One region of the Streptomyces marispadix genome, then DNA from elsewhere that is predicted to be linked to it. Evidence: riboswitches for the same ligand, from Rfam matches in the RefSeq annotation. Region 1 holds a riboswitch; each other region holds the start of a gene.
The links. Region 1 has a riboswitch for cobalamin ahead of MMA15_RS03895 (cobalamin biosynthesis protein). Riboswitches for the same ligand answer to the same signal wherever they lie in the genome.

Region 2: it holds a riboswitch for cobalamin, as region 1 does, so the genes downstream of both, metE (5-methyltetrahydropteroyltriglutamate--homocysteine S-methyltransferase) here and MMA15_RS03895 (cobalamin biosynthesis protein) in region 1, are expected to answer to the same signal.
Region 3: it holds a riboswitch for cobalamin, as region 1 does, so the genes downstream of both, MMA15_RS19350 (ribonucleoside-diphosphate reductase subunit alpha) here and MMA15_RS03895 (cobalamin biosynthesis protein) in region 1, are expected to answer to the same signal.

The regions. Positions count from the first base shown of each region.
Region 1 is NZ_JAKWJU010000002.1:876,453-886,211, reverse strand. Features, by position in the region: gene cobN (cobaltochelatase subunit CobN) at 1-1,023, opposite strand, end outside; gene MMA15_RS03900 (cobyric acid synthase) at 1,020-2,567, opposite strand; gene MMA15_RS03895 (cobalamin biosynthesis protein) at 2,666-3,652, opposite strand; cobalamin riboswitch at 3,937-4,068, opposite strand; gene MMA15_RS03890 (hypothetical protein) at 4,277-4,507, opposite strand; gene MMA15_RS03885 (inorganic phosphate transporter) at 4,547-5,845, opposite strand; gene MMA15_RS03880 (class II aldolase/adducin family protein) at 6,286-6,930, shown strand; gene MMA15_RS03875 (alpha/beta hydrolase) at 7,091-8,395, shown strand; gene MMA15_RS03870 (hypothetical protein) at 8,772-9,759, shown strand, end outside.
Region 2 is NZ_JAKWJU010000002.1:1,274,933-1,284,691, reverse strand. Features, by position in the region: gene MMA15_RS27800 (Ig-like domain repeat protein) at 1-3,179, opposite strand, end outside; gene MMA15_RS05545 (DUF7196 family protein) at 4,459-4,674, opposite strand; gene MMA15_RS05540 (DUF1360 domain-containing protein) at 4,926-5,213, opposite strand; gene MMA15_RS05535 (cytochrome P450) at 5,533-6,924, opposite strand; cobalamin riboswitch at 7,166-7,392, shown strand; gene metE (5-methyltetrahydropteroyltriglutamate--homocysteine S-methyltransferase) at 7,629-9,759, shown strand, end outside.
Region 3 is NZ_JAKWJU010000002.1:4,593,553-4,603,311, reverse strand. Features, by position in the region: gene MMA15_RS19380 (carbohydrate ABC transporter permease) at 1-55, opposite strand, end outside; gene MMA15_RS19375 (extracellular solute-binding protein) at 175-1,443, opposite strand; gene MMA15_RS19370 (GntR family transcriptional regulator) at 1,774-2,568, shown strand; gene MMA15_RS19365 (DUF3311 domain-containing protein) at 2,848-3,222, shown strand; gene mctP (monocarboxylate uptake permease MctP) at 3,219-4,838, shown strand; gene MMA15_RS19355 (GNAT family N-acetyltransferase) at 4,939-5,439, shown strand; cobalamin riboswitch at 5,560-5,733, shown strand; gene MMA15_RS19350 (ribonucleoside-diphosphate reductase subunit alpha) at 5,865-8,303, shown strand; gene MMA15_RS19345 (ribonucleotide-diphosphate reductase subunit beta) at 8,294-9,355, shown strand; gene MMA15_RS19340 (hypothetical protein) at 9,530-9,759, opposite strand, start outside.

The sequences.
Region 1 (9,759 bases):
GCCGTCCGGGCCCTCCTCCTTGAAGGAGAACGGCACCGTGATCAGCCGTCCGTCGAACTCGGGGATCGCGACCTGCATCGCCGCGTCCATCGGGGACAGCGCGGCGTCCGACTCCGACCACGCCTCACGTGTGGTGGTCAGGCACATCCCTTGCAGCAGCGGCACGTCCAGCTCGGCGAGCGCACCGATGTCCCACGTCTCGTCGTCGCCCCCGGCGGAGGCGTCGCCGGCGCGCGTGCCGCCCGCGGCGAGCACCGTCGTCACCAACGCGTCGGCACGGCCCAGCAGTTCGTACAACTCCGGATCGGCGCTGCGTGGCCTCGTGCGCGCTCCGTCCCGGCTCCGCCGCGGGCGGGTGCCGGTCGCGGTGCCCGTTTCCTCGTCCTGGGGGCGTTCCTCATCGCTCCCGGCCCCCGCCCTCCGCCGCGTATCGACTGCGCCGCGCAGCGAACCGCAGTAGACGGGAAGGGCGTTGGCGCCCGCGTCCTCGATCGCGTCGCACAGCACGTCCACGAAGGCGGTGTTGCCCGCCAGTTCGTGCGCCCGGTAGAAGAGCACGCCCACCGTCGGCCGCCCCGGCCGCTGCTCGCGGGCGCCGTGCACCCCGAACTCCGGCATGGCGGCGGGCGGTTCGAAGCCTTCCCCGCTCATCAGCACCGTGTCGGACAGGAAACCTGCGAGCTGCCGGAGATTCTCCGGCCCGCCCTCCACGAGATATCTCAGCGCCTCGGCGACCACGCCCGAGGGCACACTCGACTCCGCCATCAGCTCGGCGTCCGGCACGGCCTCCCCGCCCAGCAGCACCGTCGGCACCGACGACGCCTTCAGCGCCGCCAGCCCGTCCTCCCAGGCACGCTTGCCGCCGAGCAGCCGTACGACCGCGATGTCCGCGCCCTCCAGCAGCCCCGGCAGGTCCTCCGCCGCATCCACCCTCGTGGGATTGGCGATCCGGTACGCGGCGCCAGAGGCGCGGGCCGCGAGCAGATCCGTATCGGACGTGGACAGCAGCAGAACAGTGCTCATGAGGACGCTCCCGCGTGTCGTGCCTCCGGCGCGCCCGGCCCGACGAACGGCAGGCCCGCAGGCGGGCCCGACTCGATCAGCCGCAACAGCGCGTCGGTGTCGGCGTGTTCTTCGATGAGATCGCCCAGGCGATCCAGTTGCTCCTCGCGCAGCGCCGCGAAACCGGTGTCCGAGGCCGGTACGAATCCCGTGCGCCCCGCCTCGTCGGCCACCGCGCGCAGAAACGCCCTGCGGAAGCCGTCGCTCTCCAGCGCTCCGTGCCAGTGCGTGCCCCGTACGGAACCGATGCGGCAGCCGTCCAGGGGATTGCCGCCGGCGTCGGCGAACAGCGCCTCGCCGCCCGTGACTTCGGCGACGCCGTGATGGATCTCGTAGCCCTCGGCATGCTCGCCGAGCGCACGGCCCGAGGGCCGGGCGAGCGTCTTCTCCTGCGCGAAGCGCACCCTCAGCGGCAGCAGACCGAGACCCTCGACGGTCCCGGCCCGCGACTCGACGTCGTCCTCGATCCGCTCGCCCAGCATCTGGAATCCCCCGCAGATGCCCAGCACGGGACGACCCTCGGCCGCGCGCCGCACCACCGCCTCCGCGAGGCCGCGCTCCCGCAGCCAGGCCAGCGCCTTCACGGTGCCGCGCGTGCCGGGCAGCACCACCAGATCCGCGTCGGCAAGCTCCTCGGGACGGGCGGTGAAGCGGACCACGACACCCGGCTCGGCGGCCAGCGCGTCCACGTCGGTGAAGTTCGACATCAGCGGCAGCGCCACAACGGCTATGCGCAGCACGTCACTTCCGAGCGGAGCCGCTTCCCGGGGCTCGCCGACCGCGCCGCCCAGTGACACCGCCAGCCCGTCCTCCGCGTCGATGCCGAGACCGCGCCGGAAGGGCAGAACTCCCAGCACCGGCCGCCCCGTCAGGCCGTGCAGCATCTCCAGACCCGGCTCCAGCAGCGCCACGTCACCGCGGAACTTGTTGACCACATAGCCCGCCAGCAGAGCCTGATCGCGCTCCGCCAGCAGCGCCGTCGTACCGAAGAAGGACGCGAAGACCCCGCCCCGGTCGATGTCGCCCACCACCACCACGGGCAGTCCTGCGGCCCTGGCCAGGCCCATGTTGACGATGTCGGTACGCCGCAGATTGATCTCCGCGGGGCTGCCGGCGCCCTCGCAGATCACCGCGTCATGGCTGCGCCGCAGCTCCGCGAGGCAGTCGGCGACCGTGTCCAGCAGACGCTCCTGCCTGCCGGAGTGGTAGCCCTGCGCGGTCATCTCCCCGACGGGCCTGCCCAGCAGCACCACTTGGCTGCTGCGGTCCCCGCCGGGCTTGAGCAGCACCGGGTTCATCAGCGCCGTCGGCTCGGTGCGGGCGGCGGCGGCCTGCATGGCCTGCGCCCTGCCGATCTCCGCGCCCTCCCTCGTCACATACGAGTTGAGCGACATGTTCTGCGCCTTGAACGGCGCGACCTTCATGCCCTTGCGTGACAGCCAGCGGCAGATGCCCGCCGTCACCACGCTCTTGCCCGCGTCGGACGTGGTGCCCGCGACGAGCAGCCCGCCGCCGAGTCCTCCTCCGCTGAGCCGACCGTTGCCGGGCCGACCGTTGCCGGGCCGGCCGCCCGGCTCCCCGCCTCCGCGCTCTACGGCCTCACTCACGCCCGTCCCCCTTCCCCCGCCGCTCGCTCCGCCCGAGGCCGGAATCGCCGCAGCCGCAGCGCCCCGGCCGCCGAGGTGATCACCAGCGCCAGTACGCCCACACGCCGCGAAAGCCGCACCGCCTCGGCGATGTCCCGCGTATGCACCGCGCGCCCGCCCGGGTTGAGCACCGGCCTGCGCTCGACGCGTCCCCCGTAGCTGAGGGTGCCGCCCAGCCGCACTCCCAGCGCGCCCGCGAACGCGGCCTCCACGGGACCCGCGTTGGGGCTGGGATGGTCACCGGCGTCCCCGCGCCACGCCCGCAGCGCCCCCCGAGGAGAGGGCCCCGCCAGCGCGGCGAGCACCGCCGTCAGACGCGCACCGGGCCACCCCGCTACGTCGTCCAGCCGGGCGGCTGCCCATCCGAAGCGCAGAAAACGCGGCGAGCGATGACCAAACATCGCGTCGAGCGTGTTGACCGCGCGGAAGGCGGCCATCCCGGGAGCACCCGCGAGGGCGCCCCACACCAGCGCGCCGACGACGGCGTCCGAGGTGTTCTCCGCGACCGACTCGACGACGGCGCGTGCGACGGCGTCCGCGTCCAGCGACTGCGGGTCGCGTCCGCACAGATGCGGCAACAGCCGCCGTGCGCCCGCCAGATCGTCCGCCTCCAGCGCCGAGGCCACCGCCAGGGCCTCCTCCCGCAGGCCGGTGCCGCCCAGCACGGTCCAGGTCACCGCGGCGTCGAAGAGCGTGGCGCCGCCCGCACCTGCCACGGCGCGGACCGTGCGCCCGAGCGCCGTCACGGCGGCGACCGCGCCACCGGCGCACAGCACCGTATGAGCGGCGCCCGCCGCCCTGCCGTCCCGCCACATGACGCGCTCGGCGGCCCCGGCGGCCTTGCCGAAGACGGCCACCGGATGCCCGCGCCGGGGATCGCCGAAGAGCAGATCACCGAGGTGACCGAGGGCAGCGGCGCATACGTAGGCTCGATCGGCCCGCATCGTCAGCGAGCCGTCGTGGTGCCTCGAAGGAGTACGCGGGCGGAGGCGTGCCGCCGCCCGGCGGGGTGCGGAGCCAGGCGGAGGGGCACCCGGCGGACCGGAATCCGCCGCACAGGGGCCTGGCAGTCCGTCGATCGGTGTACGCCGTAAGGGACTTGGGGACCGCCGGTCACCCGCGCCCCGAAGTGAAGGCGCGCGGACACAGGTGTGGGAGAGGCTGGCAAGCCACGCATGACGGAGTCCTCACTCAGGGTCCTCGCCCTGGTTCGACGTGCCGGCGACGAGAGTCTCCTGGCTCCCGGATCGCTGCGACCCCCGGCCTTCCAGCCCTCGAACTAACGGGCCGTGACCTTCGGTTGGGGGTGCGCTCCCCGGTGACAGTGGCGGGACCGCGCCGGATTCGCACCGGCTTCCTCTCCTGCCGCCGTTGGGCAATCGGCAGTCCACCACGTACCGACAGGGCCGTCAACTCGCCGCTGACCTGCGACGGGAGAGTGTGAGCAGACACACGGCAGGCCGCGCCGGAACATGGCGAAGGGGCACGGAGCGCCCCTCCGTACCCCTTCAGAATCCCTCGCGGGAACACCGGCGGACGACCTCAAGCGCCCGCCGGCGCCACCCGGTTCAGGGAGCGGTGATGATGTAGATCCCGTAGGCCACGGCCGCCGCGCACAGCGCGAAGCACGTGTATGCGCCGGTCCGCGCGAGCACGGTCGTACCGCCGCCGGTCTGCGAGCCCTCCGCCCTGCCCGTGGAGGAGCCCACGATGCCGAGCGTGAACACGCCCACCAGGGCGACCGAGGCCACGAGGCTGACGCCGAATACCTGTCCCAGCGCTGCCCAGTCGATGTCCATAGCGTTTCCCTGTCGTTCCGGTGTCGGATTGCGTTTCGGCTATGCGTCGGCGTGCTGCGCCGCCGCGGGTACGCCCTCCGGGACCCCCTCGGGGGCGCCCTGCGTATTTCCGTCCCCGGCCTCGGCAGCCGAAGCCGCCTTGGCGTGCACCGCTGCCGCAGCGGGCGGCGGTGCGACCGTACGGAGCGCGGCGGTGACGACTCCGGCGGGCTCCGGCTCCGAAGACCCGGGCAGCGTCGCGTCGTTGACGTTGGTGTGGTCGACGGGCTGACGGCGCGAGAGCAGCCAGATGCCCGCGCCGACCGCCACCGCGAGCACTGCGACGGTGCTGACGCCCCAGTCGCCCTGCTGTGCCAGCAGAGCCGCGCCCGCGGCGACGATCCCCGCCGCCGGGAGCGTCAGCCCCCAGCCCGCCACCATGCGGGCCGCGGTCGACCAGCGCACGATTCCGCCCTTACGGCCCAGCCCGGAGCCCATGACCGCGCCGGAGCAGACGTGAGTCGTGGACAGCGAGAAGCCGATGTGGGAGGAGGCGAGGATGGTCACCGCGGCGGAGGTCTGCGCGGCGAATCCCTGCGGGGGCTTGATGTCGGTGATGCCGTTGCCCATGGTGCGGATGATCCGCCAGCCGCCCAGGTACGTGCCGAGGGCGATGGCCAGTCCGGCCGAGACGATCACCCAGGTCGGCGGGTCCGCCTGCGGGGCGATCACACCGCCGGTGATCAGGGCGAGAGTGATGACGCCCATGGTCTTCTGTGCGTCGTTCGTGCCGTGTGCCAGGGAGACCAGCGCGGCGGAGGTGATCTGCCCCGTCCGGTAGCCCTTGGCGGTCTGCTGCTCGTCGGCCTTGCCCGCCGCCCGGTAGGTCAGCCGCGTAGCGAAGAGCGCGGCGAGACCCGCGACCAGCGGTGCGGCGACGGCGGGGATGAGCACCTTCATCACGACGGTGCCGCCGTTGACGGCACCGATTCCGGCGGACGCCACGGTCGCACCGAGCAGGCCGCCCATCAGCGCGTGCGAGGAGCTGGAGGGGAGCCCGGCGAGCCAGGTCAGCAGGTTCCAGATGATCGCTCCGACCAGCCCTGCGAAGATCACTTCAGGCCGGATGCCGGAGCTTTCGTCGATGATTCCGGAGGAGATGGTCTTTGCGACCTCGATGGAGAGGAAAGCCCCGACGAGGTTGAGGACCGCCGACATCGCCACCGCTGTCTTGGGCTTGAGTGCCCCGGTGGAGATGGTGGTGGCCATGGCGTTGGCCGTGTCGTGGAAGCCGTTCGTAAAGTCGAACACCAAGGCCGTGACGATCACGATCCCGATGAGAAGCGTGATGTGTTCCATTCACCCAGGCACAATCCGCTCGAAGTTTGATGTCCAGATGAACGTAGGGACGGTGGGTGAACGGCAGATGAACTGCGGCGGGCCTGTGAGTGTCGCTCCCGGACGCCTGTTGTGAGCGGTGTCACACACCCGTCGCACCTGCATCTCCGCCCTCTCGGACGGTCCTGCGCCGCAGCTCGCGAAGGTGCACGGGGCATCTTCCGCCGATGCGAACGGAATCTCGCGGGCGAGCCGGAGGCCCGGCCTGAACGGGCGTGACGTCCGAAGCCGCGGGATGCCCGGAACCAGCCGCGGGCTGTAGGGAACTACACAAGCGGAACTACGGGAGCGGAAGTACAGGACCGCAACTACGGAACTGGTGGACAGGACAGGTGGAACGGTTGGATCAGCGGAAGCCGGAGCCGGAGCCGACGACGACCCCGGCGGCCGACCCGGACGAACTGCTGTGCGCATGGCGGGAGTTGGCCGCCACCGCCCGGCGAACGACCGCCGAGGGACTGGTCGTCGGCACCTCGGGCAACGTCTCCGCGAGGGTCGCGGACACCGTACTGGTGACACCGAGCGGCGTCCCCTACGAGCGCCTCGGCGACGGCGACCTGTGCGCGGTCGACCTCGAAGGCCGCCGCACCGCGGGCAGCCTGACGCCGACGAGCGAACTCCCCATGCATCTCGCGGTCTACCGGCACACCGGCGCCCGGGCGGTCGTCCACACGCACGCCGTGCACGCCACCGCGGTCTCCGCCCTCGTGGGCGAACTCCCCGCCATCCACTACATGACGGCCGCGCTCGGCGGCCCCGTGCGCGTCGCGCCCTACGCCACCTACGGCAGCGACGAACTCGCGGCACACATGCTCACCGCCCTCGAAGGCCGCAGCGCCTGCCTCCTCCAGAACCACGGCACGATCGCCTACGGGGACGATCTCCGCCAGGCGTACGAGCGCACCGCCCAGTTGGAGTGGATGTGCCGCGTCTGGCTCGCCGCCCACTCGGTGCCGGGGCGCACCCCCTCGCTGATCCCGGACGGCGAACTCGCCCGCGTACAGGAGAAGTTGAAGGGGTACGGGCAGCGGCCCACACCTGAGTGAGCCCACGGCGCCGAGGCCCGCGGGGGCGGCGGGCGAGCACATCGCGGCCGGGAGCCCGTATATCAGGGCGGACGCCCACGCGCCGGGCCGCGCGGCCGAGTTCACCCCGGCGGCACCTCACCACTGGCCGCACGGACCTTCCGTCCCCGACACTGGCCGAATGCGTCTGCGCACCGCGGCACTCGCCGCCACCTCCGTGACGTTCGCCGGTGCCGCCGCGGTCGCCGCCGGGCGGTACGCCGCCGACGCGGCGCTGCGGCCCGTACGCCGCAGCTCCTCCGGGCGAGCACGGCTGCCCGCCGGATTCGGCGGGCCCCCGCTGACCGTGCACACCGTCGGCGACGGAGAGGTCGCCCTCACCCGATCCCTGACCGCGCAGCTCCCCGGCGTCTACGGGCTCGTGGGGCGTGACTGCCACGCCGTTGTGGGGCCCGTGCTGGACGGCGAGCCCGCCAAGGCGTCCCCCGACACCGTCGTACGCCGTCTCGAACGGGTGCACCACGGCGAACTCAGGCCCGGCACCAGGCTGTGGCTCACACCGCAGACATGCCCCGACGACGCGGCGGAACTCGCGTACACCGCGGACGCCGCCACGGCCGGAGCGCCCGCCGAGACCGGCGACCCGGCGGGCCGCGACGACGGCATCCCCGCCCGTACCGCGGTTCAGGTGCCCGGCGAACTCGGCCCACTGCCCGCGTGGTTCGTCTCCGGAGCCCGCGACACCTGGGTCGTCGCACTGCACGGACTCGGCGCCACCCCCGCACAGGCGCTGCCCCTGCTGCCCTTCTACGCCAAGCTCGACCTGCCGGTGCTCGCGCTCGCCTACCGCGGCGACGCCGGTGCGCCGCCACCGCCCGACGGTGTACGCCACCTCGGCGGCTCCGAGTGGCGCGACGTGGAGGCCGCGATCCGCTACGCCGTGGAGAGCGGAGCCCGGCAGGTCGTGCTGCACGGCTGGTCCAGCGGGGCGTCCATGGCGCTCAGTGCGGCGGAGCGGCTGAGCGGCCGCAGCGCAGGCGCGGCCGGCAGCGGGGCCGCCCACGGCACCGGCAGCATCGGCGAGCAGCCCGGCGATCCGGCCGCCGTCGGCAGGATCGCCGGACTGGTGCTCGACTCGCCCGTGCTGGACTGGTGGGCCACCGTGCGAGCGCTCGCCGCCGCCCGGCACACCCCGCGGGCGCTGCTGCCGCTCGCCGTACGCGCCGCCCAGGGACGCGCACACCTGCCGGAACCGGAACGGATGCGGCAGACCGTGGACCCCGCGGCGGTCGACGTACCGGCGCTGCTGCTGCACGGACCGGACGACACCGTCGCCTCCTGGCAGCGCTCCAGGGAACTGGCGTCCGCGAACGTGGAGTTCGTCAGCCTGCACACCGTGCCCAGCGCACCGCACGCTGCGATGTGGAACGCCGACCCCGAGGCGTACGAGGAGAAGGTGCGTCACTTCCTGACCCCTCTGATGTGATCCACTCTGATCCGATGTCATCCCTCTGATGTGAACCCGTCAGAGGTGATCCCCGGGCCGATGTGAACCCCGCGCCCGGCCACCCGTGCACCCGCAAAGTCGCGAACCCGCTCGAAGAGGCGCGTGCGAAGGTCGTTGGAAGCGCTGCCATCGCATGTCACGGCCGCCCGCGCGCCCGCCCGCTTTGCCCCCTCAAATGCCCATCGCAGTGCGGAAATCGACCGCGCCCCAAGAAGCGGATTCGGTAATTCCGCACCCCCGTTTGGGATTTGTGCCGAAGACCGTGAAGACTGCTCCTGTGACGCCGTCCCGTACCCCGCGAGACAACCCGCTCCGCCTCGTCCCCACGCGGCCGATCGCCGCGGCCCGGCGCACCGTGACCGCCCGTCGCGTGCGCCCGTCTCCGCCGCCGCCCGAGGGGCTGCCGCCACGCGAGCAGCTCGCCCGGCAGGCCCGGGCCGCGCTCGCCGACGCCGTCGTACTCGCGCGCTGGGCAGAGCGCAACGAGGCCCTCCCCGGCAGCGGCCCCGAGCGCGAACGTGCCGCTGCCGCCCTGCGGATGCCCGTCGAGCACGTACGCACCCACTGGGACCGCGCCCGCCTCGCCGGTCTCATCGAGCTGCACGGCGGCACCGCCCGCCCCGGCTGGCGGCTGCGTGCCTGGGAGCGCGACGACAGCGCCGTGCTGCGGGGCTGGATGGCCCTCTTCGACGCCTGGTCGCTCGCCTATCCGGCGCCGACTCCCGCCGATCCGGCCCTCGTCGCCGAAGTCGTCGAAGCCGCACCGCAGTTGCTGTCCGTGATGCATCTGACCGCCGGTCCCGTCACCTTCCCCGTGCTGCACGATCTGCTCGCCCAGCGAGTGGCCGAGCTACGGGCCGAGCGTGACGCCGCCGACGAGGTCCCCGCGGCGGAGGGCGGTCCGGGGGCCGAGCACAACGACCACGCCGACCAGGTGCTGCTGCCGGGCCTGCTCGACTGGGCGCTCGACGGCTTCGCCGCCGTGGGCGCCCTCACCCGCTGCACGGACGAGGGGTCCCTCCCGCTGACCGCTCCCTCCGGTACGCCGCGTGCACCCGCCGAAGCCGAAGCCGTACAGGAGGCGGCGGCAGCGGCAGAGGGCGTGACCGGCGTACGCGAGGGCTCCGCCGTGCTCACCCCCCTGGGCAACTGGGCGGTGTGGACGAAGCTGGAACAGATCTGTGTCGCCGCCCAGAGCCCCGCCGGGAACATCGAGCAGTCCGCCCAGGACATGCTGCGCGGCTGCGCACGGCTCACCCCCGGCCCCGCACGCGACGAGTACCGCGCCTGGATCGCCGCGCGCTCCAACGGCACAGCCATCACCGAACTCCTGGCAGCCGCCC
Region 2 (9,759 bases), 400 kb from region 1:
GGTGCGGTGATCACCACGGTGCCGGTGGGGGTGTTGCCGGGTACGTCGGTGTTGGCGACCTGGACACAGACTTCGATGGGTTGGCCGCAGAAGTAGGGGCCGGTGGTTTCGATGGTCGTGGTTGCCGTGGTGGTGGCGGGGGTGATGGTGAGCAGTACGCCTGGAGCGGTGGCGTTGGTGAAGCAGTCGGGGTCGTTGCTGGTGTAGGTGGCGGTGATGTTGCCGCTGTTGGTGATGCTGGGGAAGGTGAAGCAGGCCTGCCCGGTCGGATCGACGGTGACGGGTCCGGAGGTGCCGCCGTCGGGTGCGGTGATCACCACGGTGCCGGTGGGGGTGTTGCCGGGTACGTCGGCGTTGGCGACCTGGACACACACCTCTACCGGCTGGCCGCAGAAGTAGGGGCCGGTGGTTTCGATGGTCGTGGTTGCCGTGGTGGTGGCGGGGGTGATGGTGAGCAGTACGCCTGGAGCGGTGGCGTTGGTGAAGCAGTCGGGGTCGCTGCTGGTGTAGGTGGCGGTGATGTTGCCGCTGTTGGTGATGCTGGGGAAGGTGAAGCACGCCTGCCCGGTCGGATCGACGGTGACGGGCGGTGAACTGGTCCCGCCGGGTTCGGTGATCACCACGGTGCCGGTCGGGGTGTTGCCGGGTACGTCGGTGTTGGCGACCTGGACACAGACTTCGATGGGTTGGCCGCAGAAGTAGGGGCCGGTGGTTTCGATGGTCGTGGTCGCCGTGGTGGTGGCGGGGGTGATGGTGATCGGGAGGGCGGTGGCGGTGGCGTTGGTGAAGCAGTCGGGGTCGTTGCTGGTGTAGGTGGCGGTGATGTTGCCGCTGTTGGTGATGCTGGGGAAGGTGAAGCAGGCCTGTCCGGTGGGGTCGACGGTGATGGGTCCGGAGGTGCCGCCGTCGGGTGCGGTGATCACCACGGTGCCGGTGGGGGTGTTGCCGGGTACGTCGGTGTTGGCGACCTGGACACAGACTTCGATGGGTTGGCCGCAGAAGTAGGGGCCGGTGGTTTCGATGGTCGTGGTCGCCGTGGTGGTGGCGGGGGTGATGGTGATCGGGAGGGCGGTGGCGGTGGCGTTGGTGAAGCAGTCGGGGTCGTTGCTGGTGTAGGTGGCGGTGATGTTGCCGCTGTTGGTGATGCTGGGGAAGGTGAAGCAGGCCTGCCCGGTGGGGTCGACGGTGATGGGCGGTGAATTGGTCCCGCCGGGTTCGGTGATGATGACGGTGCCGGTGGGGGTGTTGCCGGGTACGTCGGTGTTGGCGACCTGGACGCAGACTTCGATGGGTTGGCCGCAGAAGTAGGGGCCGGTGGTTTCGATGGTCGTGGTTGCCGTGGTGGTGGCGGGGGTGATGGTGAGCAGTACGCCTGGAGCGGTGGCGTTGGTGAAGCAGTCGGGGTCGCTGCTGGTGTAGGTGGCGGTGATGTTGCCGCTGTTGGTGATGCTGGGGAAGGTGAAGCAGGCCTGTCCGGTGGGGTCGACGGTGATGGGCGGTGAACTGGTCCCGCCGGGTTCGGTGATGATGACGGTGCCGGTCGGGGTGTTGCCGGGTACGTCGGTGTTGGCGACCTGGACACAGACTTCGATGGGTTGGCCGCAGAAGTAGGGGCCGGTGGTTTCGATGGTCGTGGTCGCCGTGGTGGTGGCGGGGGTGATGGTGATCGGGAGGGCGGTGGCGGTGGCGTTGGTGAAGCAGTCGGGGTCGTTGCTGGTGTAGGTGGCGGTGATGTTGCCGCTGTTGGTGATGCTGGGGAAGGTGAAGCAGGCCTGTCCGGTGGGGTCGACGGTGAGGGGTCCGGAGGTGCCGCCGTCGGGTGCGGTGATCACCACGGTGCCGGTGGGGATGTTGCCGGGTACATCGGTGTTGGCGACCTGGACGCACACCTCTACCGGTTGGCCGCAGAAGTACGGGGCGGTCGTGGTGATGCTGGTCGTCGCCGTGGTGTTCGCCGGGGTGATGGTGATTGGGAGGGCCGTGGCGGTGGCGTTGGTGAAGCAGTCAGGGTCGCTGCTGGTGTAAGTGGCGGTGATGTTGCCGCTGTTGGTGATGCTGGGGAAGGTGAAGCACGCCTGCCCGGTGGGGTCGACGGTGACGGGTCCGGAGGTGCCGCCGTCGGGTGCGGTGATCACCACGGTGCCGGTGGGGATGTTGCCGGGCACATCGGTGTTGGCGACCTGGACGCACACCTCTACCGGCTGGCCGCAGAAGTACGGGCCCGTCGTGGTGATACTGGTCGTCGCCGTGGTGGTGGCGGGGGTGATGGTGAGCAGTACGCCTGGAGCGGTGGCGTCGGTGAAGCAGTCAGGGTCGCTGCTGGTGTAACTCGCCGTGACGTTGCCGGTGGTGTCGATGCTGGGGAAGGTGAAGCAGGCCTGTCCGGTCGGATCGACGGTGATGGGCGGTGAACTGGTCCCGCCGGGTTCGGTGATGATGACGGTGCCGGTGGGGATGTTGCCGGGTACATCGGTGTTGTCGACCTGGACACACACCTCTACCGGCTGTCCGCAGAAGTACGGGCCGGTCGTGGTGATGCTGGTCGTCGCCGTCGTGGCACCAGCGGTCAGGGTCACACCGGCCACGGCGTTCGAGTTGCTGAAGCACGCGTCGTCGCTGATGTAGGTCGCCGTGATGTCGCCGGCGGTGTCGATGCTGGGGAAGGTGAAGCACGCCTGTCCGGTCGGATCGACGGTGACGGGCGGTGAACTGGTCCCGCCGGGTTCGGTGATGATGACGGTGCCGGTGGGGATGTTGCCGGGCACGTCGTTGTTGGCGACGGTGGCGCAGACTTCGACCTGGCTTCCACACAGAAACGGACTCGCCGGGTCTGTGGTGATGCTGACCCCGGTCGTCGCCGGATCGACGGTCTGATTGAAGACGGGCGACGTCGAGTTGTCGAACAGTGCCGGGTTGTCGCTGGTGTAGAGCGCGACCGTCGCGTGTTCACCGGTCGTGTCGAAGACGATCGGAGTCGTCGAGGCGGTGCTCTCGAACGGCCCGGGCCCTGGAGTCAGCGGGACCGTCTGCGACGGCCCGTCCTGGCTGACGAAGTAGGAGACCGTACCGGTCGGCTGAGCCGTCGAAGAGGTGTCGGTCACCGTCGCAGTGAAGACGACGGGTTCCCCGCAGAAGGAGGGGTCGTTGTCGGAAGTCAGGACTGTGGTGGTAGGTGCCATGGTGAGGCCCCTTTCGCAGATCCACGGATGGGAAGCGGGTGTTCGTCCTGTCGTCAGCGGTTTCGGGTGCGACTCAACAACGTGACGGAATTGCTGAGTTGCGCTGTGCGCCGCCCACGGAGTTCGGTGCGGCAGCCCGCTTTGTCGATGTATTCAGTAAGCGACACCGTTGACGCTCTGGGCCATACGAGTGGCGCGATAACACTCGTTCAGTGGAGCGCACCGGGACGTGCGGGGGCGTGCGAATTTGTGGCCGGGGGGCGCCGGGGCGCGCGGTTGTCGTGTCTCAAAACCACGTGGTGGCAGTCGATTTCGCTGCATCCGGCACGAGGGCGACTTTGCGGTGCGGCCGGAACACGGCAGTGGACGGAGACTCGCCGTGATCGAGGGCAGGCCGAGAAAATAATTGTGCGCCGCACGCGCCCCCGTAGTGCTCCGGGGGGCCGGAGGCCAGTCCCGGCGTTCCGCATCGGAAATCGCCCCGTCCGCCGCCAGGCCAAGTCGCCCTCGAACGCGTGTAGTTGAGATTGAGAGGGCTTCTCGAGGTCATATGGTCCCGGCTGTTTTGAGGTGCGCTCTCCACGCTGCGGCGCCGAAGTCCGTGTTGTGCCCAGCAACTTGGGTACGGCCACTCATCGTCACCGAGGACCGCATTTCATCCTCGGACGCCGATTCGGCCAGTCATGCTTCTCATGGGGGAGTGAACACAGCGCGCGCACAATCGCGCCCCGCCCCTGTCAATCGTGTGAAGGGCACACTGGCAGAGACGGCGTAGTTTCCGAAGGGCTGCTGATCGTATGCGCCCCCGGGTGTGCCAGCGAAGGATCGGAACCTTCACCGAAGAGGGTCGAGGGCCGAACGTACGCGGGGGGCACTCGCGTTGTCCGGAGAGTCGGACCGCCGGGAGGATCGCAGCACGCAGATCAACTGCGCAAGGCAGAGCCGCCGTTGAGGGAAGCGGACGAAGGAGATGTGCGCCGCTCGCACGAACCGGCGCGGGCGGCACGGCCGTTGACGGGCGCCTTCGTCCGCGAGAGCGCGCACGCCAAGGCTCCTAGGCCCTTTTTCGGGGCGCCGCGTGCCGTGCCGTCGCCGGACGGACGGACGAGCGGAGGTCCTAGCAGAGCCGTACGCGAGAGCGGAATCTGCGGACGCAGAACGGAACCCTCGTGCCCGCTGTGTCGGCGGTCCCGCATCCGGCCGGGGTGTCGGGCCGGTGCAGGAGCGCCGCCATGCGCACGAGGGTTCCGTGTGGTGGTGGGTGTTCGGGGCTTCGCGGCTACTGGTTGACGGCGGTGATCGTCCCCTGGCCGCCGGCGCGCCGGTTGGCGGCGTTGGCCTCATGCGCGGTGACGTAGTCGCGGGCGACGCCGTTCGGCAGCGTCAGCCGGTAGCGGACGGCCGCGCGGCGGTGTTTCGCAGTGGCTCTCGCGGCGGCCTGCGCCGCGTTCGTATTCCTGTTCGCGCCGGCTTTGTTGCCGCAGTTGCATCCCATGGCGAATCCTCCTTCTAACCGGCCGATTTCACGGCCGCCTGACGGGCCATCGTCCCCCCTGCACGCGAACCCCGGCCGGACCGAGGGGATCGCCGTTCTTCCCGGCCGCTCAACAGGACGGATCACAAACAGGGGATTCCGTACTCACCGTGTCGTGTCCCCGCGGCAGATGCCGTCAACACCTCTGCCAAGCGGCAGCGTTGACGAGCAGAGGAAAGCGGACCTGGGGGGTGCGGGTTGGTCCAAGCGATTCAGTCGACCCATTCGGAGGCCACGCCCGCGAGGTAGGACAGCGTCAGAATCAGAGCCACAGCCTGAAAGGCGACGGTGCCGCCGATGAGATAGGCGAGCGTAACCACTCCCGCGGCGACCCAGATGCTCGTGCACCAGCCGCAGTTGACCAGATATGAGGGCTTGGATTCCTCTCCGAAACGATCGGCCGTCCAGGACCGGAATCCGGCGGCCAGGGTGTCCTTGGTTATGAAGCGGGTGATACGGCAAGTGGCGCCCAGTGCAAGGAGGAACACCGCGATGTTCATGAAAGTCAATCGTAAGGCGACGCGGCGTCCGGGAACAGCGGCTGGTGGCAGAACAATTCGCCGAGAGAGGTGGAGAAGGCGATGCGGGCTCACATGAAACGCACATGCGCAAAGCAGTGCTCTGCTGCGACAACTCCGGTCGTCATCGTTCAATTCAGTTCGTGACCGTCCTGCTGCCGCCTACCGCTGAACGTGCTCCGCTGCGTCGGCACCCTCTGTGCGGCCCGCGTGCCGATCCTCTGCGCCGTTGCCGCGGGCCGCGCCCGGAGCCTTCGGACACCGGCGCGGCCTGTGGCAACTTCCCCGCCCGTACGGGCGCTCAGCCGGCCGAGCCGGAAACCCCCTTCGCGACTTCGAACTCCAGTGAGCGGATGCGGTTGTCGAAGCTGGACGGGACGAGGTCCGGCAGCCCGGCCGCCCGCATGCCGACGGAGTCGGTGAGCAGCAGCCGGAAGAGCGCCTTGAGTTCCTGGCGTGCGAGGTGCGCGCCGAGGCAGTAGTGCGGTCCTCCGCCGCCGTAGCCGAGGTGGGGGTTGGGATCGCGGGTGATGTCGAAGGCGTCCGGGTCGGTGAAGACGGCCTCGTCGCGGTTGGCGGAGGCGTAGTAGAGCGCGACGGTCTCGCCCTCGCGCAGCGTACGGCCGCCCATGACGTGGTCCGAGCGGAGCGTACGGCGGAACTGGATGATCGGCGTCGAGTACCGCACGATCTCCTCGACGGCGGTGTCGGCGTACTTTTCGAAGTCGCTCTCCCACAGCTCCCGTTGATCGGGGTGCTCGGCGAGCAGCGCGAGGCCGTGGGAGATCGCGTTACGGGTGGTCTCCACGCCCGCGACCATCAACAGCGTGAAGAACGCCCCCAGTTGACGGTTGCCGAGGCACTGCCCGTCGATGTCGGCGGTGACGAGCGCCGAGATCAGGTCGTCGGTGGGGCGGCGGCGCCGCTCGCGGGCGAGCATTGCGATCATGACGTGCATACGGGCCAGCGCACGGAGCCCCTTGCCGGGGACGCGGAACTTCGCGCCCGCGCCGCGCCGTACGCCGATGTTCTCGGATGCGTCGTTGAGCTGGGCGAGGATGCGCGGCCGGTGGCGGCGTGGGATGCCCATCATGTTGCACACGACCTCGCACGGCACGAGGGAGGCCACGGCGGTCACGAAGTCACGCGACGGCTGCCGTACCGCGTCCGCGACCACGTCGGCCACGACCTTCTCGATGTCCTGCTCGGCGCCCGCCAGCAACCGGGGGCTGAACGCCCGGGAGATGATCTTCCGCAGCCGGGCGTGATCACGGCCGTCGAGGTTGACCATGGAATCGCCGAAGAGGGCCTTGACCCATGGCGCGGGATGCGGCGTGGTCACTCCGGGCGCACTTCCGAACACCGCCGGGTTACGGCTGGCCTCCAGCACGTGTGCGTGTCTGACGAGGGCGTAGAAGCCCGGCTGCCGGTGCCTGCGCACGACGTGCGGCGGCTGCGCGAAATAGGCGGGCGCCTCCTGTTCGCGCAGCGCCGCGAAGATCCGGTGGCGCCGGTCGTGGGGGAGTTGCCAGAAGCCGGGGTCGGCGAGGTTCGCTTCGGGCTCGGACGCGGACGCCGTTCCGGGTGCTGTCTCCGGTGCCGCCTCCGGCCCTGCTGCGTCCGTCCCCCCGGAACTCCCCTCGGCCGCCGCTGCTGACGCGGACGTGGGCTCCGACGCGGTGCGGGATGCCATGGTCATCATCTCCAGTCGCTTGTGGCACTGTTCGACCCCGGACCGCGCAAGGGCCTGCGCGGCGGGGCGAGTCTCCGGCAGCAGCTTGGGACCGGCGGCCCGCGACACCCCGTGCGCCACACCGCCACGACCCGGACGGCCCTCCTGATGCGGCGCCGCCCGCACGCCACGGGCCCGTAAACCGGGGCAGCGCATGAAGTACGCCTCACCGCCGCCCGTTGTACGCCCCGCTCGCCCGCTCGTAGGCTGGAAGAGCAGTCGGTTCGCCCTGTCCGCCAGGCAGGGCGTCGCAAGAGGGAATCCGGTGAGAGTCCGGAACTGCCCCGCAGCGGTGAGTGGGAACGAACGCCGTCATACGCACTGGGCCCCCGATGGGCACGGGAAGCGACGGCCAGTAGGAGCCCGTCCGTGGATCACGGACGCGGCAGGCCCACGAGTCCGAAGACCTGCCACTGCCCGCCGGGTACTTCCCCGCGGCTCCTCCCCGGTCGCTGGCACCGGAAGGCGCCTCAAGGGAGAGCCCAGGGCCGCGAGGCCCGAGGGAGACGTCCCCGGCGGACCGGATTCGGTGGCCTCGAGGGCGGGCCGGCGGTACAGGCGAGCGGCACGCGGCGCGCGTGGTCGCCGCCGCGGCGCCTTTCCTCCTCGTCAGTACCTCGCTCCGTACCCCACGGTCACCGGCGAGACTCGCGAAGGAGAGTTGAGTGACAGCGAAGACCGCAGCCGCGGCGTCGAACGCTTCGAAGACCCCACGGCCCACGGCTCCCACCGTCCACGGCTACCCACGCCAAGGACCGGGACGTGAGCTGAAGAAGGCCGTCGAGGGCTACTGGAAGGGCCGCGTCACCGCCGGTGCCCTGCGGGAGACCGCGGCACGCCTGCGCCGGGAGAACTGGCGGCAGCTCAGGGAGACCGGGGTGCACGAGGTGCCCACCGGGGACTTCTCCCTCTACGACCATGTGCTCGACACCACCGTCATGGTGGGCGCTGTGCCCGAGCGGCACCGTGCCGCCGTCGAACAGGACCCGCTCGACGGCTACTTCGCCATGGCACGCGGTACACAGGACGTCGCACCGCTGGAGATGACCAAGTGGTTCGACACCAACTACCACTACCTCGTACCGGAGTTGGGCCCCGGCACCCGCTTCGCCGCCGACTCGGCGAAGCAGACCGGCGAGCTGTCCGAGGCGATCGCACAGGGCCACGAGGCACGGCCCGTGCTCGTCGGGCCCGTCACCTATCTGCTGCTGGCCAAGCCCGCGCCCGGCGTGCCCGAGGACTTCGAACCGCTGACTCTGCTGGAGCGTCTGCTGCCCGTCTACGCCGAGGTGCTCGCCGACCTCCGTGCGGCGGGCGCCGGATGGGTGCAGCTCGACGAGCCCGCGCTGGCCCAGGACCGCACCCCGGACGAGCTGTCCGCGGCGGCTCGCGCCTACCGGGAGCTGGGCGAACTCACCGACAGGCCGAGGCTGTTGGCGGCCTCATACTTCGACCGGCTCGGCGACGCGCTGCCCGTACTGGCGAAGGCGCCCATCGAGGGCCTGGCGCTGGACTTCACGGGCAGGGCCGCCGCCAACCTGGAGGACCTGGCGCGTGCGGGCGGCCTGCCCGGCAAGCGGCTGGTCGCCGGTGTCGTGGACGGCCGCAACATCTGGATCAACGATCTGAAGAAGTCCCTCGCCACGCTGGCTTCGCTGCTCGGCTTCGCCGGCCGCGTCGACGTCGCCCCGTCCTGCTCGCTGCTGCACGTGCCGCTGAACGCCGCGGTCGAGCGCGACATCGACCCGCAGATCGCACGCTGGCTGGCCTTCGCACGGCAGAAGACGGAGGAGACCGTCGCCCTGGCGAAGGGAATGAGCGAAGGCACCGACGTCATCGCGGGCCTGCTGCACGCCAACTCGGCGGCACTGGCGTCCCGTTCGTCGGCTGCGCTCACCCGCGACCCGGCGGTGCGCGCCCGCAGCGAGGCAGTCACCGGCGACGACTCCCGCCGCGCCCAGCCCTATCCGGAGCGTGCCGCCGCGCAGCGTGCCCGGCTGGGCCTGCCGCCGCTGCCCACGACCACCATCGGCTCCTTCCCGCAGACCGGTGAACTACGGTCAGCACGCGCGGACTTGAGGGCGGGACGCCTCGATGCCGACGGCTACGGCAAGCGGATCGCCGCCGAGATCCGCGACGTGGTGGCCTTCCAGGATCAGGCCGGGCTGGACGTGCTCGTGCACGGCGAGCCCGAACGCAACGACATGGTGCAGTACTTCGCCGAGCGGCTCAGCGGATACATCGCGACCCGGCACGGCTGGGTGCAGTCCTACGGCACCCGCTATGTACGGCCGCCGATCCTCGCGGGCGACGTCTCACGTCCCGCACCGATGACGGTGGAGTGGACGCGTTACGCGCAGTCGCTGACGGACCGCCCCGTCAAGGGCATGCTCACCGGCCCGGTCACCATGCTCGCGTGGTCGTTCGTACGGGACGACCAGCCGCGTGCCGAGACCGCGCGCCAGGTGGCCCTCGCACTGCGCGACGAGGTCGCCGACCTGGAGGACGCGGGCACCGCCGTGATCCAGGTCGACGAGCCCGCGCTGCGGGAGACGCTGCCGCTGCGCGCCGAGGGCAGGACGGAGTACCTGGCGTGGGCGACGGAGGCGTTCCGGCTGGCCACGGGCGTGGTGCGTGCGGACACCCAGATCCATACGCACATGTGCTACGCGGAGTTCGGCGACATCGTCTCCGCCATCGCGGACCTCGACGCCGATGTGATCAGCCTGGAGGCCGCACGCTCCCACATGCAGGTCGCGGACGAACTGGCCGCCGCCGGCTATCCGAACGAGGTCG
Region 3 (9,759 bases), 3.7 Mb from region 1:
TGGCGGACGGCGTGCCCCGCTCCGCCTGCGGCGTGTCATGGGTTCGCACTGACATCTCTGCTCCAGCTCGGCTCAGTCGGTCGTAGAGCCCGGGCCCGGGCTGCCGGTGTGCCGGCAGTCGTGCCACCCCCTCCGGCAACACGACTGCCTGCACCCCGGCAGCCCGGCGGGACGTCACTGCTTCTGCGACAGCCTCTTGTTGAACTCGTCCTCGACGGAGGCGGCAGCGGCGGCGTGCGACTTCCCCTTGAGCACGGCCGTCATATAGCGCTTGACGGGGTTGGGCGGGTTCTCCACGGCCGCCCACTGCGGGATGAGCGGCGTCAGTCCGCCGCCGGCGACGGCGGGTGCGGCGGTCTCGGCGGCCGGGTTGCCCTCGACCTTCTTCTGGAGGGACTCCTTGTTGGGGATGACGCCGCCCTCCTCGGCGAGCGCGCCCTCGAACTCGTCGGACAGCGCGATCTTGAGGAACTCCCTTGCGAGTTCCTGCTTCTCGCTGCCCGCGGCGACGGCCAGATTGGAGCCGCCGAGGAAGACGCCCTCGGGCTTGCCGGCCTTCTCACCTGGGATGGTGAAGTACCCGATGTCCTTCTCGATCTTCGGATTGGCCTTGATCGCGGTCGCCGCCTCCCAGCCGAGCCCGATGAAGGCGCCCGTCTTGCCCTTGGCGAAGACCTCGGCCTGCTGCGGTGTCGCCTCGTCCTTGTCCTTGGGCGCCTTCGAGTACGACGCGTACTTCTCATAGGTCCTCATGGCGGCGCCGACCTTGGGGTTCGAGAGGTCGGACACCCACTTGCCGCCCTGCTTCCTGACGAGGTCTGCGTGCTCGCCGATGAGGAGGCCGTCGAAGAAGTACCAGTTCTGGCCGGGGAGATAGAGCGGTTCGGCGTCGGTCTTCCGCTTGATGGCGTCGAGGGCGTCGAAGAACTCGGCGCGGGTCTTCGGGGTCTTGTCGACGCCCGCCTCCGCCCAGATCCGCTTGTTGTAGATGACGGTGCGGTTGACCGTGTACCAGGGGGCCGCGTACTGCTTGCCGCCGTAGACGGCCGACTTGTTGACGGACTCCGTCCAGTCCTTGCCGATCGTCTTCCTCAGATCGCTCAGATCGGCGAGGCCGCCGGTCTTCGCGTACGCGGGTGTCTGGGTGTTCCCGACCTCCACGACGTCCGGCGGCTCGGGTTCGGAGAGCGCGGTGGTCAACTTCTGCTGGATGCCGTTCCACTGCTGCACTTCGAGCTTCAGCTTGGCGCCGGTCTTCTTCTCGAAGGCCGCCTTCACGTCCTTCTGCCACTTCTCGGGCGTCGAGCCGTCCATGGCCCAGAGCGTCAGCGTCTGCCCCTTGAAGCCGTCGGCACCGGACTTGCCCTCACCGCCCGGCCCGCAGGCGGCAACACCCGCCGTCAGAGCCGCGATCACGGTCGCGGCGACGAGTCCTCGTCTCACGGCATCCTCCCCAACGGACTGCTTGAACTGGTCTAATGGTTTAGACCAGTTCGCAGCTTGGCCTAGACCTATAAGGGTGTCAACGGTGCAGAAACCAAGCCGGGGGTTCCGTTATCGGAACGACATCTGGGCGCGGGAGTCCCGAGAGCCCGACCCCGTGCCACGATGTGAGCCGCGAAGTACAGCCGGAACGGCGGCCGGAGAGCGCAGCACCTCCCAAGACGCCGCCGCATCCGGTGCCGTGACCGAAGCCGCGCACAAGGCGCCACGCATCGCCTGCGCACGGAGGAAGCCGGTGACGGCAGCACGACTCGAGCGGGAAGGCAAGCCATGAGCACGGACGGGGGCGCGGTCACAGCCGCGGCGGAACCGGAGTCCGGAAACGGCAACGGCGCGCGGACCACGCGCGTGCCCAAGTACTACCGGCTCAAGCGGCACTTGCTGGAGATGACGGAGACGATGCCGCCCGGCACTCCCGTCCCGCCGGAGCGCACTCTGGCCACCGAGTTCGACACCTCGCGCACGACCGTGCGCCAGGCCCTGCAGGAACTCGTCGTCGAGGGACGGCTGGAGCGCATTCAGGGCAAGGGCACCTTCGTCGCCAAGCCGAAGGTCTCCCAGGCCCTCCAACTCACCTCGTACACCGAGGACATGCGCGCACAGGGCCTGGAACCGACGTCGCAGTTGCTCGACATCGGCTATGTCACCGCCGACGACCGCCTCGCCGACGCCCTCGACATACCCGCGGGCGGGCGCGTGCTGCGCATCGAGCGGCTGCGTCTCGCCAGCGGGGAGCCGATGGCGATCGAGACGACCCATCTCTCACAGCGGCGTTTCCCGGCGCTGCGGCGCAGCCTCGTGAAGTACACCTCGCTCTACACGGCACTCGCGGAGGTGTACGGCGTCCACCTCGCGGAGGCCGAGGAGACCATCGAGACCTCGCTCGCCACTCCCCGGGAGGCCGGGCTGCTCGGCACGGACGTGGGCCTGCCGATGCTGATGCTCTCGCGGCACTCGCTCGACACCGACGGGGAGCCGGTGGAGTGGGTGCGCTCGGTCTACCGGGGGGACCGCTACAAGTTCGTCGCCAATCTCCAGCGCCCGCATCACGGACACAACGGCTGACGGGTGTCATAGCCCCCGTAGGGCACATAGACCTCGCACCGCTCTTTACGGCTCGAACGCGGCTCGGTTCGCATTCCGTGCGTACCGCTCTTCACGGCACGGAACGCTACGAAATCGCTTGCCTCGGCGCCTGCTTTAGCGCCGTCCGCGGCAACCGCCGCCGCCTCCCGCACAAAAGGTGCCGTTCCGTTATCCGTGCAGGTAGTGACGGAGTGCGAAGCGCTCGTTTAGATTTCCTGCGCGTCTCGACAGGAGTTACCCGACGGACGGAGTTGAGGCATGCCAGCGCCACCCGAAACACCTGAGACCGCGACGCAGTCGCCGTCGCACTCGCCCGTGGTCACGCCGCTGCGGGTGGCCGTCGGAGTGTGCCTCTTCCTGCCGTTCGTCGCGCTGATGTGGGTCAGCTCGTACTCGCGTACCGAACCCACGCTCGGCGGGCTGCCGTTCTTCTACTGGTACCAGATGCTGTGGGTGCTGGTCTCGGCCGTGATGACGGTGGTCGCGTACAAGCTCGTCCAGCGTGACGAGGCGAGGCGGCGAGCCGCGGCCGGAACCGGAGGGGCCGGCGCGGCAAGCGCGGCCGACGGAACCGAAGCGGCGGACGCGGCAGACGGAAGCGACGCCGACGGCGGAGAGGACGGTGCCCGATGAGCGGGGTCAACGGAGTGGCGCTGGCCGTCTTCGTCTTCTTCTTCGTGCTCGTCACGGCGATGGGCTTTCTCGCGGCACGCTGGCGCAAGGCCGAGAACGCCGACAGCCTCGACGAATGGGGCCTGGGCGGACGGAGCTTCGGCACCTGGGTCACCTGGTTCCTGCTCGGCGGCGACCTGTACACGGCGTACACCTTCGTGGCGGTTCCGGCGGCGATCTACGCGGCGGGCGCCGCGGGCTTCTTCGCCGTCCCGTACACGATCCTCGTCTACCCGCTGATCTTCACGTTCCTGCCGCGGCTGTGGTCGGTCTCGCACCGGCACGGGTACGTGACGACGTCGGACTTCGTGCGCGGCCGGTTCGGCTCCAAGTCGCTGGCGCTGGCGGTCGCCGTGACGGGCATCCTCGCGACGATGCCGTACATCGCGCTGCAACTCGTCGGCATCCAGTCGGTGCTGGACGTCATGGGCATCGGCGGCGGCGAGTCGACGCACTGGTTCATCAAGGACCTGCCGCTGCTGATCGCCTTCGCGGTGCTGGCGGCGTACACCTACTCCTCCGGGCTGCGGGCGCCGGCGCTGATCGCCTTCGTCAAGGACACGCTGATCTACATCGTCATCGCGGTGGCGATCATCTACATCCCGTTCAAACTGGGCGGTTTCGACGACGTGTTCGCCAAGGCCGGCGACGCCCTGTCGCAGACCAACCCGGCCACGGGCAAGCCGAAGGGCGAGGTCGTCACCAGCTCGCCCAACCAGTGGGCGTACGCGACGCTCGCCTTCGGCTCCGCGCTGGCGCTCTTCATGTATCCGCACTCGATCACGGCGACGCTCTCCAGCGGCAGCCGCAACGTGATCCGTCGGAACACCACGATCCTGCCGCTGTACTCGCTGATGCTGGGCATGCTCGCACTGCTGGGCTTCATGGCCATCGCGGCGGGCATCAAGGTGAAGAACGGGCAGCTCGCGATCCCGCAGCTCTTCGAGAACATGTTCCCGAGCTGGTTCGCGGGCGTCGCCTTCGCCGCCATCGGCATCGGCGCGCTCGTACCGGCGGCCATCATGTCGATCGCGGCCGCGAACCTCTTCACCAGGAACATCTACAAGGACTTCCTCCGCCCCGATGCGACCCCCGAGCAGGAGACCAAGGTCTCCAAGATCACGTCGCTGCTGGTGAAGGTCGGCGCCCTGATCTTCGTCCTCGGGATGGACAAGACGGTCGCGATCAACTTCCAGCTCCTGGGCGGCATCTGGATCCTCCAGACGTTCCCGTCGCTCGTGGGCGGGCTCTTCACCCGCTGGTTCCACCGGTGGGCGCTGCTGGCCGGCTGGGCCGTCGGCATGGTCTACGGAACGGTCACGGCGTACGGCGTCTCCTCGCCGGTGCAGAAGCACTTCGGCGGCAGCAACGACGTGATCCCCGGCATCGGGGAGATCGGGTACATCGGCCTGACCGCGTTCGTGCTCAACGCGGTGGTCACGGTGGTGCTCACCTTCGTACTGAGGGCCGTGAAGGCACCGGACGGAGTCGACGAGACGCGTCCCTCGGACTACACGGCGGACGTCGGAGACCCGGGCGTACAGGAGGAGTTGCCCGCGCCGACCGGCGCGCACTGAGAGAGCGGGAGCCCTCCCTCCGCACAGTCCGGACTGCGCACGATCGCATGCCTCGCCCCACTGACACCCGATTGTCAGTGGGGCGAGGCATGCTCGTTCCATGGACATCACGATCAGACCGGCTCGCGACGAGGAGCTGGACGAGGTCGGCGAGCTGACCGCGGAGGCGTATCTACGGGACGGGCTGCTGGACTTCGGCGAGGACGACCCGTATCTGGACACACTGCGGGCGGCCCGGCGCCGTGCACTGCACACGGAGGTGCTGGTCGCCGCGGAGGCCGCGTCGGAGCGAGTGCTCGGCGCGGTGGCCTTCGTCGGCGACGGCGGGGAGTACGCGGACATCGCGGGCCCGGGCGAGGGCGAGTTCAGGATGCTCGCGGTACGGGCCGAGGGGCGCGGTCGCGGGGCGGGCGAGGCCCTGGTGCGGGCATGCGTCGAGCGGGCGCGTGAACGGGGCCTGAGACGGCTGCTGCTGTGCAGCCACGAGCGGATGACGTCGGCGCACAGGCTGTACGCGCGGCTGGGCTTCGTACGCATACCGGAGAGGGACTGGGAACCGCTTCCGAGCATGGCGCTGCGGGCGTACGCGCTCGAACTGTGAGCCGGGGCCGACCGCGGGTGAAGCGCGCGGTCGCCAACCAGGCGGCCCGCGGACCGAGTTGCGAACCAGTCCAAAGAGCAGAACCGGTCGACACAATATGTGGGGGCGACTGGCGCTCTCCACTACTAGATGTATGCTCGTGCTCGCTGCCGCGCAGGGGAATCCGGTGTGAATCCGGAACTGTCCCGCAACGGTGTGCGATGTGGTGCTTCGCTGCCCTCCATGGCCCCGCCATGACGGGCGGCACCGCCGCCTCGTCGCGAGTCCGAGTGCCTGCCGGCCGTGTCGACAGACGTCCGGGTCCCGAGGGTTGGGCCGGTGGACGCCGCAAGGCATGCCGCTGAGCGATGCGGCATGCCCGCGCGCCCGCCTGTGCGCTCCCCCGGTGACCGGTGACCTGACCCGAGCGAGGGAGAGCACATCCCGTGACCATCGCACCCGCATCGCCACCCGGCTCCGCCGCGCCGCCTCACGTATCCGGGCAGCCCGCCGAGGACGGCGCGCTGCTGCACACCCTGACCGAGCTGGCCGCCGATCTTCCCGGCACCGATCCCCGGCGGGTCGCCGGAGCTGTGCTGCGCGGACGCCGACAGGACGCAGACGAGGCCGAGTCGAGGTCGCTCGCCGCGGAGGAGGCCGCCGGGCTGATCGGCGAGGAGCCCGCCTACTCGCGGCTGGCGGCCCGGCTGCTCACGCTCGCCATCCGCGAAGAGGCCCGCGGCCAGGGCGCGTCGTCCTTCTCGTCCTCCATCGCCACGGGGCACCGCGAGGGCCTGATCGCGGACCGTACGGCCGCGTTCGTACGGACCCACGCGGCCCGCCTCGACGCCCTCGTGGAGGAGGCGGTCGAATCGGGAGCGGACGACCGCTTCGGCTACTTCGGGCTGCGGACGGTGCATTCGCGGTATCTGCTGCGCCATCCCACGACGCGCCGGGTGATCGAGACGCCGCAGCACTTCCTGCTGCGCGTCGCCTGCGGGCTCGCCGACGGCGACTCCGCACAGGCGGCGGACGAGGTCGCGGAGTTGTACGGGCTGACGAGTTCGCTGGCCTATCTCCCCTCCTCCCCCACGCTCTTCAACTCCGGTACGCGGCACGCCCAGATGTCGTCCTGCTATCTGCTGGACTCGCCGAAGGACGAGCTGGACTCGATCTACGACCGCTACAAGCAGGTGGCGCGGCTGTCGAAGCACGCGGGCGGCATCGGCCTGTCCTACTCCCGTATCCGTGCCCGCGGTTCGCTGATCCGGGGCACGAACGGGCACTCGGGCGGCATCGTGCCGTTCCTTCGCACTCTGGACTCCTCGGTGGCCGCCGTGAACCAGGGCGGCCGTCGCAAGGGCGCCGCCTGCGTCTATCTGGAGACCTGGCACGCGGACGTGGAGGAGTTCCTGGAACTGCGCGACAACACCGGCGAGGAGGCCCGGCGCACCCACAACCTCAATCTCGCGCACTGGATTCCGGACGAGTTCATGCGCCGCGTGGAGGCGGACGCCGACTGGTCGCTCTTCTCGCCCGTCGACGTGCCGGAGCTGGCGGACCTCTGGGGCGGGGAGTTCGACGACGCCTACCGCAGGGCGGAGGCGGACGGCCGTGCGGTGCGCCGGGTGCCCGCCCGCCGCCTGTACGCGCGCATGATGCGCACCCTCGCCCAGACGGGCAACGGCTGGATGACCTTCAAGGACACCGCCAACCGCACGGCGAATCAGACGGCGAAGCCGGGCCGCACCGTGCACTCCTCGAATCTGTGCACGGAGATCCTGGAGGTCACCGACGACGGCGAGACCGCCGTCTGCAATCTGGGTTCGGTCAATCTCGCGGCGCATCTCGGCGAGTCGGGCGCTATGGACTGGGAGCGCCTGGACGCCACGGTGCGTACGGCGGTGACGTTCCTGGACCGTGTCGTCGACATCAACTTCTATCCCACAGAGCAGGCAGAGCGCTCCAACTCCCGCTGGCGCCCGGTCGGTCTGGGGGTGATGGGCCTCCAGGACGTCTTCTTCCGGCTGAGGCTGCCCTTCGACTCGGAGGAGGCACGGCGGCTCTCCACCCGTATCTCCGAACGGATCATGCTCGCGGCGTACGGGGCCAGCGCGGACCTCGCCGAGCGGCACGGGCCGCTGCCTGCCTGGGAGGAGACCCGTACCGCACGCGGCGTGCTGCACCCCGACCACTATCCGCGGGCGCGACCGGCCTGGCCGGAGCGCTGGTCGGCCCTTCGGGAGCGCATCAGCCGTACGGGGATGCGCAATTCGCTGCTGCTGGCGGTCGCGCCGACGGCGACGATCGCGGCCATCGCGGGCGTCTGCGAGTGCATCGAGCCGCAGGTCTCGAACCTCTTCAAGCGGGAGACGCTCAGCGGCGAGTTCCTCCAGGTGAACACCTATCTCGTAGCGGAGCTGAAGCGGCTCGGGCTGTGGGACGAACGCACTCGCGAGGAGCTGCGGGAGGCGGACGGATCGGTGCAGGACCTCCGCCGGGTCCCCGCGGAGGTGCGTGAACTCTTCCGTACGGCATGGGAGTTGCCTCAGCGCTCGCTGATCGACATGGCCGCGGCCCGTACCCCGTATCTCGACCAGAGCCAGTCGCTGAACCTGTTCATGGCGGCGCCGACGATCGGCAAGCTCAGCTCGATGTACGCCTACGCATGGAAGAGCGGCATCAAGACGACGTACTACCTGCGTTCGCGGCCGGCGACGCGCATCGCACGGGCCGCGGGCGCAGCGGCGGCAACGGCGACGGCGGGGGCTGCCGCTGCTTCGGCGGACGCCGAGCCCCCGCACGCGTCCGTGCCGCCCCCGCATGGCGCCGACGCCGCCACCTGCTCCCTGGAGAACCCCGAGTCCTGCGAGGCATGCCAGTGACGACCAGCGCCAAGAACACCGACGGCGGCCGCGCGGGGAATCTGCTCGACCCCGGCTTCGAGCTGACCCTGCGGCCGATGCGCTATCCCGGCTTCTACGACCGCTACCGCGACGCCATCAAGAACACCTGGACCGTCGAGGAGGTCGACCTCCACTCCGACATCGCCGACCTCGCCAAGCTCACGCCCGGCGAACAGCACATGATCAGCCGCCTCGTGGCCTTCTTCGCCACGGGTGACTCGATCGTGGCGAACAATCTCGTGCTCTCCCTCTACAAGCACATCAACTCCCCGGAGGCGCGCCTGTATCTCTCCAGGCAGCTCTTCGAGGAGGCGGTGCACGTCCAGTTCTACTTGACGCTGCTGGATACGTATCTGCCCGATGTGGACGAGCGTGCGGAGGCGTTCGCGGCCGTCGAGAACATCCCGTCCATCAGGGAGAAGGCACAGTTCTGCTTCCGCTGGATGGCGGCCCTGGAGGAGGGCGAGGGCGAGGAGCGGATCGAGCGGCTGGAGAGCCGCTCGGACAGGCGGCGCTTCCTGCTCAACCTCATCTGCTTCGCCGCCTGCATCGAGGGGCTGTTCTTCTACGGTGCGTTCGCCTACGTCTACTGGTTCCGCTCACGCGGCCTGCTGCACGGGCTGGCGACCGGCACCAACTGGGTGTTCCGCGACGAGTCGATGCACATGTCCTTCGCCTTCGACGTCGTGGACACCGTCCGCGAGGAGGAGCCCGAACTCTTCGACGAGGAGCTGGAGAAGGAGGTGACGGAGATGCTGGAGGAGGCAGTCGAGGCGGAACTGCAATTCGCCCGCGACCTCTGCGGCGAGGGGCTGCCCGGGATGAACACCGAGTCGATGGAGCAGTATCTGCGTGCCGTCGCCGATCAGCGGCTCGTCCGGCTGGGCTTCCCCGCCCGCTACGGCGCCAGGAATCCGTTCTCGTTCATGGAGCTTCAGAACGTGCAGGAGCTGACCAACTTCTTCGAACGGCGAGCCTCCGCCTATCAGGTCGCCGTGGAGGGCTCGGTCGCCTTCGACGACGACTTCTGACGGCGCCTGGCCTGGCCGGGCCGGTCCCTTCAGACGGCCTCCCGGCAACTCGCCCTATCCGCTTGGGAGTACGGGAACAGCAAGGGGGCCGCGCTCCCCGCGCGGCCCCCCGGACCTACCGACCCGGCCCCGTCAGCCGTCCGTCATGAGTCCTTGGCTGTTCGTCCGGCTCGCTCAGCCCTTGCCGCCGCTCAGGCAGCCGCCGCAGTTGTGGAACGTGACGTCCCAGTGGTTGCCCTCGTCGAAGTAGATGTTCCCCGACCCGGACTTCCACTTGTTGCCACCGATGGAGGTGAAGGTGTTCTTGACGTAGCTGCTGAGGCAGCCCGTCATGTGGAAGTCCAGCTTGTAGCCGTTCCAGTGGCTGTAGGTGCCGCTGGCGTGGCCCGTCTCGGTGCCGCCGG